One region of the Desulfitobacterium hafniense DCB-2 genome, then DNA from elsewhere that is predicted to be linked to it. Evidence: riboswitches for the same ligand, from Rfam matches in the RefSeq annotation. Region 1 holds a riboswitch; each other region holds the start of a gene.
What was found. Region 1 has a riboswitch for glycine ahead of gcvT (glycine cleavage system aminomethyltransferase GcvT). Riboswitches for the same ligand answer to the same signal wherever they lie in the genome.
Positions count from the first base shown of each region.

Region 2: linked by a shared signal. The riboswitch ahead of DHAF_RS05650 (ACT domain-containing protein) and the one ahead of gcvT (glycine cleavage system aminomethyltransferase GcvT) in region 1 are both predicted to bind glycine.
Region 3: linked by a shared signal. The riboswitch ahead of DHAF_RS24330 (alanine/glycine:cation symporter family protein) and the one ahead of gcvT (glycine cleavage system aminomethyltransferase GcvT) in region 1 are both predicted to bind glycine.

Region 1 covers NC_011830.1:4,286,688-4,291,319, forward strand. Annotated here, with positions in the region: gene gcvPA (aminomethyl-transferring glycine dehydrogenase subunit GcvPA) at 1-51, opposite strand, end outside; gene gcvH (glycine cleavage system protein GcvH) at 52-438, opposite strand; gene gcvT (glycine cleavage system aminomethyltransferase GcvT) at 571-1,668, opposite strand; glycine riboswitch at 1,781-1,864, opposite strand; glycine riboswitch at 1,866-1,973, opposite strand; gene DHAF_RS26625 (sugar diacid recognition domain-containing protein) at 2,106-2,963, opposite strand; gene ileS (isoleucine--tRNA ligase) at 3,234-4,632, opposite strand, start outside.
Region 2 covers NC_011830.1:1,217,583-1,222,214, forward strand. Annotated here, with positions in the region: gene DHAF_RS05635 (hypothetical protein) at 1-144, shown strand, start outside; gene DHAF_RS05640 (hypothetical protein) at 218-853, shown strand; gene DHAF_RS05645 (flavodoxin family protein) at 966-1,619, opposite strand; glycine riboswitch at 1,819-1,909, shown strand; gene DHAF_RS05650 (ACT domain-containing protein) at 2,052-2,354, shown strand; gene DHAF_RS05655 (PFL family protein) at 2,366-3,733, shown strand; gene DHAF_RS05660 (cupin domain-containing protein) at 3,870-4,205, shown strand; tRNA gene DHAF_RS05665 (tRNA-Ala) at 4,259-4,336, shown strand.
Region 3 covers NC_011830.1:5,205,540-5,210,171, forward strand. Annotated here, with positions in the region: gene DHAF_RS24320 (glutamine--tRNA ligase/YqeY domain fusion protein) at 1-698, opposite strand, end outside; gene rnk (nucleoside diphosphate kinase regulator) at 794-1,210, opposite strand; glycine riboswitch at 1,561-1,654, shown strand; gene DHAF_RS24330 (alanine/glycine:cation symporter family protein) at 1,826-3,208, shown strand; gene DHAF_RS24335 (VOC family protein) at 3,309-3,692, opposite strand; gene DHAF_RS24340 (MBL fold metallo-hydrolase) at 3,836-4,558, shown strand; gene DHAF_RS24345 (2'-5' RNA ligase family protein) at 4,555-4,632, opposite strand, start outside.

The DNA.
Region 1 (4,632 bases):
CCGGGTGAGGATCTGTTCCTGCTGGTCCACCGTGTTCGGCACATAATTCATTTATTGGCCCTCCTCCGCAAGAAACGCCTCATATTCCGCGGCTGATAAGAGTTCATCCAATACCGTCAGATCATCCACTTCCACCTTAATCAGCCATCCCTCACCATAAGGATCATCATTGAGAAGTTCCGGAGAATCCAGCACCTCTTGATTATAATCGATAACCTTGCCGCTGACCGGAGCAATCATATCCGACACGGCCTTGACGGATTCAACGGTTCCAAAGGCCTCCCCGGCCACCACCGTGGTATCGTTATCAGGCAGCTCCACAAAGACCACATCTCCTAAGCTGTCCTGAGCGTGAGCCGTAATCCCCAAAGTCACAGTATTTCCTTCGACCTTAGCCCACTCATGAGATTTGCTGTACTTTAATTCTACTGGATTCATACTATCATCCTCCTTATTTTGCGGGGAAAAGGAACAGGTCCCTAACCCCATTTAATCGTGTTTTTTAACATCCCCAGTGCTCTGCAGCACTTAAAACCTGCCTTGCCCGGCGAGGACGATTTTCGCACCGCTTTACCCCTGCCGTTTGTAGAACAGTGAAGGAATAATCCGGGCTTTAACGGCTTTCCCACGAATGATCACATCCAAGGTTTCCCCTATTTGAGCATACTCCGGGGGAATCAAGCCAAGGGCAATGTTTTTGTTTAAAGTAGGTGAAAAAGAACCTGAAGTAATAAAGCCGATTTCTTTACCCTCTTTCTGAAGGGGATAATGGGAGCGGGCTATGCCCCGTTCGATCATTTCCAGGCCTACCAACTTTCTCGGCACTCCCTTTTCCTTCTGGGCTGATAACGCCTCTTTACCGATAAAGTTATCCTTCTCCAGCTTGACAAAAAACCCTAGCCCGGCCTCCAAAGGTGTGATATCCGGCCCCAGTTCATTGCCGTATAAAGGCAGCCTGGCTTCAAAACGGAGAGTATCCCGGGCGCCCAGACCAATGGGCTGAACTCCCTCCGACCCTCCAACCTCGAGAATTCTTTCCCACATCCGGGGAGCATGCTCGGGAGGCAGGTAAATTTCAAAGCCGTCTTCCCCGGTATAACCTGTCCTGGAAATCAGGCAAAGGACTCCGTCCACTTCCCCATGCTTAAACCAATAGTAGTTGATCTGTGCTAAATCCATACTTGTCAGCTTTTGCAGGATTTTCTCCGCCCAAGGGCCTTGCAAAGCCAATTGGGCAAAGTCCCCGGAGCGATTTTCCAGACTTATTTCGAAGCCCTCAGCTTGAGCCTGCATCCAGGCAAAATCCTTATCCGTATTGGAGGCATTGACCACCAGCAAAAAATGCTCCCGGCTATAACGATAGACCAGCAGATCATCCACCACACCCCCAGCAGAGGTGCACATGGGGGAATACTGAATCTGGTTATCCTGAATTCGCGACACATCATTGGTCAATAGGTACTGCAAAAAAGCAAGGCTATCCTTTCCCTTCAACTCCACCTCACCCATATGAGAGACATCAAAAAGCCCCGCTTTGCTGCGCACGGCCTTGTGCTCCTCAATGACTCCGGCGTATTGAACCGGCATTTCCCAGCCGCCGAAATCAATGAGCTTCGCACCGGCCCGGCGGTGCTGCTCATACAGTGGTGTTCTTTTTAGTTCCGTCACTTAGGACACCTCCCTAGAATTGAGTATTAACCAAAACCGGAAAAAACATTATTGAACATAGGGAAAATAAAGAAATGGGTAAAATAAAAAACAGAGAATAGCACGTCGCGCTACCTCTGTCCTTTGACCTGAGAGATTTACCCTTTGCTTGCGGGCTACCCCTTTGGTGTTCTCCGCTGAGAAGCTCTCCAGAGTTTCGTCTTCCAGCAGTACTTTTGCCTGAGAGTTTCCCTTTCTGAACAGGCGACATTCAGGAAGTTTCTCCTTCGGCGCTCAGGATGTCGAGTCTCTCCTACTGGAATCATTCGAAGCCATATGTATTTTTACCTGATATAGATTGACTATATTTACCTGCTTTTATTATAGTCAGCAAACCGATTTTCGTCTACACAAATATCCCATTTCTATGAAATAATTAAATGTACAATGATTATTTCTTACAGCTTGTGGGCCAGCTCGTTTAATTCAGTGCCGACCTGCTGCAGCTCCTCCACCATCTGAGCAATCTCCTGAGTGGCCTTAGCTTGTTCTTGAGCTATGACATTGTTTTGAAACACCCCATTGGCGATCTCTTCCATGGTATCCTGAAAGGTGCTCAGCAAATTATTGATTTCATTGGCTGAACGGTTGCTTTCATCGGCCAGCTTGCGCACTTCTCCCGCCACTACCGAGAATCCTTTTCCTTGTTCTCCGGCACGGGCCGCTTCAATGGCCGCATTAAGCCCTAAAAGATTGGTCTGCTTCGACACCCGGCGAATGAATTCGGTGACACCTTCCGTGGCCTTAACATGCTCTTTGGCATTCTGGGCTACCGTAGCCACAGTCTGGCTCACCCCCGCCACCTCTTCCGAAGAAGCCGCCATTTCCTGGATAGCCCCAGCCGCTTGTTCCAGAGCCTCTCCCATCCTCTCCACATGAGCCTTGAGAACCTCTTTCAGCTCCTCATCCCGGAGTAAAAAAGCAATCATCGCCGCTGTGACCTTCGCTACAGGACTAACGCTATCCAAAGGGCCGGCCACGCCAAAGGTCCCCAGCTTTTCCCCCTCGAGGACAATGGCAATGTTCATGCCTTCCCGTTGTTTTCCCTGAGAATTCATTTCATCTTCCGCAGTGATTTTAATGTCTTGGATAGAGGTCGTCATGATGCGGTGTGCACCCGCATGGGCAATGCCAACCCGCTGTTTAGCCGAATCGGCGATAATGGTCCCCGTAGCGTCACAAACAATGCCATGAAACCCACTTTCGGTATAAATCAAATCCACAATCCGGTTGGCCAGACTTTCTGTAAGCCTCATTCTCTTCACTCCCACCTCTGCAGGTCTTAATTTGAGCATTTAATTCAAAATCCCAGAAGAAAATCAAGTGCAATTTAGTACCTGATCCTAAAAATTAGACAAATAAATCCACTGGTTTTCATCACTAAATATAATACTAAGTATTCAAACTATTGTCCATGGATTTGCCCTTAATAATAAACGTTATCGTTTTAGATACATTAAACAAGACTTGAGCAGATGGTACCGCCCAAGTCTTATTTAATGGAAATATTGAAGAAATGCTATTTTTTAGAGATGGCTTACAACAGAGGCACAGCGGGGGCAGAGGGTGGGATGCTCCTGATTCTCCCCAACTCCTGTATCGTAAATCCAGCAGCGCTCGCATTTTTCTCCTGCCGCCGAGTTCACGGCTATACCGAAACCAGCCAGGTCTTCTGCCATGCTCAGGCCCTCAGGCTTCTCTTCGCCTGCACTATGGAGCTGAACTGCCGAGACGATGAAGATTTCCGACAGATTGGGAATACCTCTTAAGAATCCTTCCAGCTCAGCATTGGGATACAGGTCTACCTGAGCTGTCAAAGGATGGTTGATCAATTTATCCTGACGGGCTTTTTCCAAGGCTTTTGTTACCTCGGAGCGGACCGCCAACAGAGTATCCCATTTTTTCTCCAGCGCTTCATCCAGCCATTGCGGAAGGGCCTCGGGCATTTCCTCAGTTTGGACATGGGAACCAGCGGGCACCCCTGGGACATAAGGCCAAATCTCATCCGCCGTATAGGTCAGCACCGGCGCCATCAAGCGTACCAGGGCATTGAGAACATCGTAGAGCACGGTCTGAGAGGCGCGGCGCAGAGTGGAATTCTTTCCTTCCACATAAAGCCGATCTTTCACGATATCCAGGTAAATGGCGCTTAGTTCCACAGCGCAGAAGTTATGCACCGAATGATAAACCCAGTGGAATTCGTACTTCTCGTACCCCTGCAATACCCGCTGAGTCACTTTGCCCAGCTGCAGCAGAGCCCAACGGTCAATCTCCGGCAAATCCTTGTAAGCCACCCGGTCCTTGGCCGGATCAAAATCATTGAGATTGCTCAGCAGGAATCTTAAGGTGTTGCGGATCTTGCGATAGGCTTCGGACATTTGCTTCATAATCCGCGGTGATACCGCCACATCGTTCTTATAATCGGCGGCGCACACCCAGAGTCTTAAGATATCCGCCCCCATCTCCTTCGTTACCTGCAGGGGGTCCACTCCATTGCCCAGGGACTTAGACATTTTGCGTCCTTTTTCGTCCACCAGGAAACCATGAGTCAGAACTGCCTTATAAGGAGCTTTTCCATAAGCGGCTACCGATGTGGACAAGGAGGAGTTAAACCAGCCCCGGTGTTGGTCCGATCCTTCCATATAGAGGTCGGCGGGCCAGGCGAGCTCCTTCCGTTCCATCAAGACGCTGGTATGGCTGGTTCCGGAGTCGAACCAAACATCCATGATATCTGTCTCTTTGCGGAAAGACTTACCACCGCAGGCACAGGTGAATCCTTCCGGCAAAAGTTCGGCGGCGGGACGGAGAAACCAGGCGTCAGACCCTTCCTCACGGAAGATCTCCTGAACCTTGGCAATGGTCTCATCGCTAATGATCTCTTTCCCGCAATCCTCACAGTAGAAAATGGGAATGGGAACCCCCCAG
Region 2 (4,632 bases), 2.2 Mb from region 1:
GCGCAGGCGGAGGGTGTTTCCGCTAAAAGTGACGAGGCTCAAGGAGAAGGTTCCGACGCTATGCTTTATGGATTAGGTGCTGCGGTAGTTCTGGGAGGAGGGGCTTTTGGAGTAAAGCGCACTCTTTCCCGGAGCAAAAAATAATCCCAGTGAAAAGAGTAAAAGAAATGGGGATGGAGATACTCTCTGTTAAGAAGAACTACCGAGGTGATGCACAGTGTTTAAGAGATTCCTGATTATTTTGGCTTCAGTGCTTTTACTGGCGGGTTGTGCGGCCAAGACGCCCCAGGATCAAAATGCTGATCTGGATAAACCCGGGCAGCAGGTAGGGACGGATTTGCCGGTCGGGGACCAAGGACAGACAGGCCCTGGTGTAGGACAAGGTAACGAGACAGAACAAAGTGCCAGCCTGGGAAACATCCATCTGGGCGATCCCTTCAGCCAGGCAGAGAAAATCTTAGGCAAGGACTATCAAGAAACTTTCTATGATGAGCCTGGGCATTTCCCTGAAGCCTGGTACAGCAGAGAGTATAAGCAAGGCATCAGGCTCATTGTCGGAAAAGATTCCGGCAAAGTGCTGGAGATTGACGCTATTGCCGCGGACTTCGCCACCAACCTCGGTGCCAAGGTAGGAGATACCGCTGAGAGAATTAAGGACGTGTATGCTGACAAATACAAACCCTTTGAAAGCAGACATGGTGAAGGACCTCTGGAAGGCTTCTATCTGCTGGAGGATGGTCAGCTCATGATCTTCGACTATAACAGGGAAGATAACCAATTGGTCAATACGAATGTGAAGCCGGATTCTAAGGTGGAGATGATCAGGTTGACCCAATCTCAATATCTGGATTAAAGGCGATAAACAGGCGAAAACGCATCCGCAATTTGGGATGCGTTTTTGTTTGGAAACCAATCCGCCAAACCATAATATATTAAAAATAGGGGAGGGAGAGAGTTTTCACGATCTATTCAGCATTACGCCCGGACAGCCTGGCTCCCAGGTCAAAGGCTTGCCGGCAATCCTGAGGGAATCGCTCTTGGCGCACCTGGGCTTTATGCTGCTCATTAAATCGAGAGGCTTCATAGTTGGAGTAGTTGTCAAACTGATAGGTATCTGTGGCCAGGAGATATTCGGAAGGTCCATTAAGGAGTTCGAGGCTGCGGGCATTGGCTTTAAAAACCGCTTCGTAACCAAGCTGAGGCAGGAAATCTTCGGGAACATTCATCGTGTAGATAAAACCTGAGGCCACTTTTCTTGGGAAAAAAGTACGCTGGCCTTCATTATAGGAAAGAAGGGAGAAAAACAGCCGCTCCAGGAAGGAGCGCATTGCTCCGGTGACATTGCCAAAGTAAATGGGCGAACCCAGCAGCAGGGCATCGCACTTCAGCACTTCTTCCAAAAGGGGGGTCAGCTCATCTTTAAGGACACAATGCCCTATCCGGCTGGAGTTCTTGCGTTTGCACCCAAAGCAGCTGATGCATCCTTTATAATTCAGATCATAAAGATGAAACAGGTCTGTTTCGGCACCTACAGATTGCGCTCCTTCAAGGGCTTTATGCAATAATGTAGCCGTGTTCCATTGCTTGCGGGGGCCGCCATTAACAGCAATAACCTTCATAGTCAATACCTCAACTCCTTATGTTAATGGGTTTGCTTAATTGAGCAGTAATTTACCTTCACTTCTATTATATTAGGGAGAGTCTTAAAAACAAAGGTTTGCAATTATGAGCAAGGATGTTTATAATACTGAAAAGAAGTGAATAACTGGATGAGGTTTTCAGGAGAACAGGGTAAGCTAACCATGATGAACTGAAAACGGACAGAACTCTGGAGAGTTCCGCAAGGACGCCGAAGGGGCAAGACAGCAAAGCTGTTCAATCTCTCAGGCAAAAGGACAGAGCGCATAGTTTGTGAACGATGCTAAGGCAGGCGATAACTGCCAATAAGCGGGTTCGCAAATGCTCGTGTACCGGAGTCAAACTTAAGATTTGGCTTTTTTTTATTGGTGAAAAGAAAGGAAAAAAACAAAAAAGAAAAGGGGTAAAGAAAAATGAGCTTAGAACCAACCCGTGATACGTCCAATCGCGTGATTATTTCCATCTTAGGCAAGGATCAAATAGGAATTATCGCCTGGCTGACCGGGCGCTTAGCTGAAAAATCCATCAATGTCCTGGATCTCAGTCAAACTATTCTCCAGGGTTTTTTCACCATGATTATGATCGTGGATGTTACTCAATCCACGGCCTCCTCCTTAACCGAGCTCACCAAGCAATTGCAAAGCGAGGGAGAAGCCCGGGGCTTAAAGGTCAATGTCCAGCATGAAGATATTTTTGAATTCATGCATCGAGTATAGGGGGGATTATAGTGAAAATGCATCTGGCTCCTCAGGAAATACTGCAAACCATTGCAATGGTGGAAAATGAGAATTTAGACATCCGTACCATCACTATGGGCATAAGTCTGTTGGACTGTGCCGGAGATGATGTACAACAGGTGGAACAAAAAATCTACGATAAAATTACCCGTCAAGCTGAGCATTTAGTCAGTGTAGGGGAAAGCTTAGCCGCTCGTTACGGCATTCCTATTGTCAATAAAAGAGTCTCGGTAACTCCGGTGGCCCTTTTAGGCTCCAACTTTAATCCCGAAGAAATGGTCCGCTTGGCTAAAGCCTTAGACAGAGCGGCCAAGACGGTGGGGATTAACTTCCTGGGAGGTTTTTCCGCCCTCGTTCAAAAAGGCTTAACCAAGGGAGACCGCTCCTTAATTGAAGCGATTCCCCAAGCCTTGGCGGAGACAGAGTTTGTCTGCTCCTCGGTGAATATCGGTTCCACCAAATCCGGAATCAATATGGATGCTGTGCTGAGGATGGGGGAAGTCATCCTGGACAGCGCCCGGCGGACAGCGGCTCAGGATGGCATCGCCGCAGCCAAGCTCGTGGTCTTCTGCAACGCCCCGGAGGATAATCCCTTCATGGCCGGAGCCTTTCACGGCGTGGGAGAGCCGGAGGCGGTGATCAACGTGGGGGTCAGCGGTCCCGGCGTCGTTGCCCATGCCGTCAAGAAAAGCCCCCAGGCGGATTTGGGAGAACTGGCCAACCTCATTAAACGAACCTCCTTTAAGATTACCCGCATGGGAGAATTGATTGGCAGAGAAGCTTCCCAAGCTTTGCAGGTTCCCTTCGGCATTGTGGATCTTTCCCTGGCACCGACCCCGGCTGTGGGAGACAGTGTAGCAGAAATTCTTGAGAACATGGGACTGGAACGCTGCGGCGCCCATGGGACCACGGCTGCTTTAGCCCTGCTTAATGATGCGGTGAAAAAAGGAGGAGCCATGGCATCCTCCCATGTGGGCGGTTTAAGTGGAGCCTTTATCCCTGTCTCCGAAGATGCAGGCATGATCGAAGCTGTGGAAGTCGGCGCCCTGAGCATCGAGAAGCTGGAGGCCATGACCTGTGTTTGCTCGGTGGGATTGGATATGATCGCTATCCCCGGAGATGTGGAGCCGGAAACCATCGCCGGGATTATCGCCGACGAGGCTGCTATCGGCATGATTAATAAGAAGACAACCGCGGTACGGGTGATACCGGCCATCGGCAAAAAGGTGGGGGATCGGGTTGAGTTCGGCGGACTGCTGGGCAGCGCCCCGGTGATTAAGCTGAACCCCTTCTCTTCCCGTGAATTTATCCGGCGGGGCGGCAGAATTCCTGCCCCCATAACCAGTCTATCCAACTAAAATTGTCCTTTGCTGAAAAAGAGAATTGGAAAGTGATTCCAATCACATTTTTTTAGGGTAATTCAGGTTAGAATAAGTCATAAGCAAATGATTGAATCATAAGCAAATGGCCTGCAGGAAAAAGGGGGATTTTATAATGGCACAAATTATGAAAAATATTGAGTTTTCCCAAGTTCTGGACCTGAAAGAGCTGATTACTTACCAACAGGGACAAGTGATCAGCCGCACCCTTGCTCAGACTCCTATCGTCAGCATTACCCTGTTTTCCCTGGATGAGGGGGAGGGAATCAGCACTCATACCACTTCGGGAGACGCCATGGTGCAGATTCTGGATGGCGAAGCGGAAATCACCATCGGAGATAAAGTCTTGATCGTGAAAGAGGGAGAGACCCTGATCATGCCCTCCGACGTTCCCCACGGTTTGGAAGCCAGGAAACGGTTTAAAATGCTTTTGACGGTGATTAAGTACTAGGAATAATATTTTGATGAGGCAGACGCGGGAGCCTGTCTCTTAGCTAAAGACGTGGGGATGTAGCTCTAGCACTGTGGGAAAGCGCTTGCCTCGCATGTAAGAAGTCGTGGGTTCGAATCCTATCATCTCTATCATGAAATAAATGACGGTATAATATCTGACCATTTTTAGGTATGTTCAGATTTATACCGTCTTTGTTTTATTAACAGATATGTCTACAAAAAGCATAAAACGAATTCTTAACCATGCCAATAATATCGGAGTTCCTGTATTAAAAATGGGAATTATCTAGTGATGCAGATAAGCTAACTGCTATAAAGATAAATTAACCAGTAAATATGAACGCATAATATTCTGGCATATCTTTCGACTAGTGTAGCTCTTATTGGTTTAGCCTGGATTATTGTTTAAGTTTTAAGTAAAAATA
Region 3 (4,632 bases), 920 kb from region 1:
TCAAATTCTAAAGTACAGATAGAGTGAGTTATCCCTTCGATAGCATCCTCTAAAGGATGGGCATAATCATACATGGGGTAGATGCACCATGTGTCCCCTGTATTATGGTGGGTGGCATGGGCAATCCGATAAAGGACAGGATCCCGCATATTGATGTTAGGTGAGCCCATATCGATCTTAGCCCGGAGAACCTTTTCTCCGTCCTTAAATTCACCTTGACGCATTCTCTCAAAGAGCTCCAGGTTCTCGGCCACGCTGCGGTTGCGGTAAGGGCTTTCCTTACCGGCCTCAGTCAGGGTGCCGCGGCTTTTTCTAATCTCCTCAGCGGATAAATCACAAACATACGCTTTGCCCTTTTCGATCAGCAGAACGGCTCGCTTATGCATCTCCGCAAAATAATCGGAAGCGAAAAAGAGGTTGTCCCAGTCAAACCCCAACCACTTGACATCTTCTTTGATGGATTCTACATATTCAGTATCTTCTTTGACCGGATTCGTATCATCAAACCGCAAATTGGTTTTTCCTTTGAATTCGTCGGCCAAACCAAAGTTCAAACAGATGGATTTAGCATGCCCAATATGCAGGTAACCATTGGGCTCGGGGGGAAACCGTGTCGTGATTTCTTCTACCTTTCCCTCCCGTAAATCCTCAAGGATAATGCTGCGTAAAAAATTAGAGGATTTATTCTCGTTATCCACGAATACCAACCTTTCCTAGGGAATCTTATCTCCTACTGTAACGGAAGACCTCTCCAGTAGTGTTACCCGAATTCTCGTCCTTCACCCATTGCTGCTTATAAATGATAGTCTCCCGCAGCCTCCGGCTGATAAAGAATTTTTTCCACCTTAAAGCGGACGACACCACCGGGAACCTTCCAGTCGATGATATCTCCTTCCAGATAGCCCAGAATAGCCGTCCCTACGGGAGCAAGAATTGAAATCTTATCCTCCAGAAGATCGGCATCCTCAGGATACACTAAAGTATAGACGGTTTCTTCGCCTGTCTCCAGATCCTTCAGCAAGATTCTGGAATTCATGGTGATGGCATTCCCTGGGATCTTTTCAGAAGGCACCACATCCGCCCCATTTAACTCATGCTCAAGATCTTTTAAGTAATCCTTGTTTTTAGCGCTGCCAAACTCTCTTTCCTTATTGATAAGTTTGAGCAGACGCTCACGGTCCACAGCTGTAATACTGATCTTTCTACTCATTTCTCCTGAACCTTCCTTTTCTAATGATGAATAGCTAAATATAGAGCGACTATCGCCAGATAGCCGCTGTCAAAAGTTTATGTACTTCAAAAAAGGGAAAATCACTAAACCATTTTAATTATATACTATTTTCTATAATAAGTAAATGTTAGGCATATTCCCAAAAATAATTCTTGAATAAAATGGGAGCGGTAATTATAATTATAGATACAATTCCAGAAAATGCGGTGGCAATCTGGAATTTACGAAAAACTGCATAGGAATGCTGGATGAGATTTACGGGAGAAGGGCACGGCCCGCCGAAGAAGTTGAAACTTTCAGGTGACTGGAATAAGTCAGGGACCGTAAATTGACAGCACTCTGGAGAGACTCGATTAGAGCGCCGAAGGGGCAATACAATGACGTGTTGTTAAATCTCTCAGGCAAAAGGACAGAGAAGGAACAGGGACTGCTACAGAGCAATCTCTTACTTTTGTACCTATCGTCCGAATATTCAGAGTCAATCGCTAAGGATTGACTCTTTTTATATATAAATTGCCATCCTTTTTGCGGGAGGCTGCCGCAACGGAGATGTGCAGAGAGATGCGAAAAGAGAGATTAAAGGAGGAACACTCAATGGATGCCTTGCATAATTTTATCGTCTGGCTGAACGACTATCTCTGGGGCCCACCGATGCTTGCTTTGCTTTTTGGCACGCACTTATTCCTTACGTTTCGTACTCGTGGTATTCAAAGGCATATTTTTAAGGGGATCAAATTATCTCTTACGAAGGATCCTGATGCCAGCGGCGATGTGAGCCAATTCGGAGCTCTGACCACCGCTCTCGCCGCTACCATCGGAACCGGTAATATCGTCGGGGTAGCTACGGCCGTGGCTTTAGGCGGCCCCGGTGCCGTACTTTGGTGCTGGCTCACCGGGGTATTCGGAATTGCCACCAAATATGGGGAGGCCTTATTGGCGGTGAAATACCGGGTTAAAACCGCTGACGGCACCATGCTGGGCGGCCCTATGTATGCTTTGGAAAGAGGCCTGGGCCAGAAGTGGCTGGCTGTACTCTTCTGCATCTTTACTTCTATTGCCGCCTTTGGTATTGGCAATATGACTCAGGCTAATTCTATTTCCGGCATGCTGAATTCTCAATTTAACGTCAACCCTATCATTACCGGTCTTCTCTTAGCTTCCCTCACTGGAATTGTAATCATCGGCGGAGTGAAGTGGATCGCCCGGGTCTGTGAAAAATTTGTCCCCTTTATGGCGATTGCCTATGTCCTTGGTTGTATCATTATCCTGATTATAAACGCCTCCTATGTCTGGCCCGCCATTGTCTTGATCTGTGAATCGGCTTTCACCCCCACTGCAGCCGGCGGCGGATTCGTCGGTGCCAGTATCATCATGGCCGCCCGTTACGGGATTGCCAGGGGTCTTTTCTCCAATGAATCCGGTTTGGGTTCCGCCCCCATCGTCGCTGCCGCCGCTCAGACCAGGAATCCTGTCCGTCAGGCTCTCGTCTCGGCCACCGGTACCTTCTGGGATACCGTTGTCGTCTGCTTAATGACCGGTCTGGTCGTGGTCAGCAGTGTCCTTAGCAACCCGACCGCCGCCGAAGGGTTAAAAGGCGGTGATTTAACTTCTATGGCTTTTAGCCAGATTCCAGTAATTGGCCCTATCGTTTTAACCTTCGGGCTTTTGACCTTTGTTTTCTCTACCATCCTGGGCTGGTCTTACTATGGTGAAAGAGCTGTGGAATACCTCTTTGGCAAAAAAGGCATCCTCCCTTACCGCCTCCTCTGGGTTCTCGCTGTTTTAGCCGGTTCTTTGGTCACTCTGCAATTCGTCTGGGATTTGGCGGATGCAATGAACGCTATGATGGCTATTCCCAACCTTGTGGCACTCCTTCTTTTAAGCGGAGTTATTGTCTCGGAAACCAGGAAGTATCTATGGGAAGATCGTCTGGATGAAGCCTCTGATGAGCCCATCCCCGTCATTCAGAATAAATAAGCTCTCGGTGGAGCTCAGTCTGCTCAATGATAGTTTTCGCATAGATGACAAACTACGAGACACCTCTCCCTTGCGGAGAGGTGTCTCTCTGTGCCTTATCCTATCCCATAGAACTGGGGAGAATTTCTAGCCAGTAGTTATCCGGATCATTGATAAAATAGATCCCCATGGCTTCATTTTCATAACAGATGCAGCCCATTTTTTGATGGTGTTCATGAGCTCCCTGGAAATCATCCACCGTTAAGGCCAGATGAAACTCATTATCGCCCAGATTATACGGTTCTGTTCTATCCCTTAACCAGGTAAGTTCCAAGGCATGAGCGGTTACCCCATCCCCCAGATAAATAATAATGAATTCCCCGCTCTCCGGAGCTATACGCCTGACTTCCTTTAACCCTAATGCCTCTTCGTAAAATTTAAGACTTTTCTCCAGGTTCAGCACATTGATATTATTGTGTGTAAATTTAAATTTCATGGCCATCATCCCCTTCGTTTATTTTAGACACGCTTTCTTTTCCGAGAATTAATTATCGACGAAACTCTCTATTGTCTTGCATATTCATCCATATTATAGTAATTTTTTATAGAGAACACAATCTTCCGATCATTTTAGATGAGGTGATTTTTATGAAAGCTCCCCTCGAAAAGCTAGGACTTCGTATTGAGTATATTCAGCACAGTGGTTTCATCGTGGAAACCGATAGGGAGTTCCTTGTCTTTGACTATTATCAAGGTCAAGTCCAGTTGCCCAGCCATAAGCAGATCACTGTTTTTTCCTCCCATGTCCATCCGGATCATTACAATCCTGAAATCTTCCAGTGGCAAACCCACTATCCTAATACTCACTATATCCTCAGCTCGGATATCCAGGGCCATCCTCAACTGCCTCCAGGCCAGGAGAACCTTACTTTCTTATCCCCTTATGAAGAAGTTCATCAGCATGACCTGACCATTAGAACCTATGGGTCTACCGATGCGGGTGTTTCCTTCCTTGTGGAACTGGGCGCAAAGGAAAGGCTCCATCTCTTCCATGCCGGAGACCTTAACTGGTGGCACTGGCGTGGAGAACCCGAAGCAGATATTCTGTGGGCAGAGAAAATGTTCAAGGAAGAAATCGCCAAACTCAAAGAAGAGCGGATCGATATTGCCTTCTTCCCTGTGGACCCCCGGCTTGAACAGTCTTCTTGCCTGGGAGCGGAGTATTTTATTCAGGAGATCCATCCCCAAATCCTTGTCCCCATGCATTTTTGGGATGATTACCCCTCCATTGGCTCCTTTGTCGAAAAAATGACCGCTTCCCCTACAGCAATCTTAGACATCAAGCAAACCAATCAGTGCTTTGCCCTCTAAGCAGGGGATGGCGATCCGCTCAGAGGGAATTCACCCAGATACTCAATGGGATCCAAGGATACTATCCCTATGGA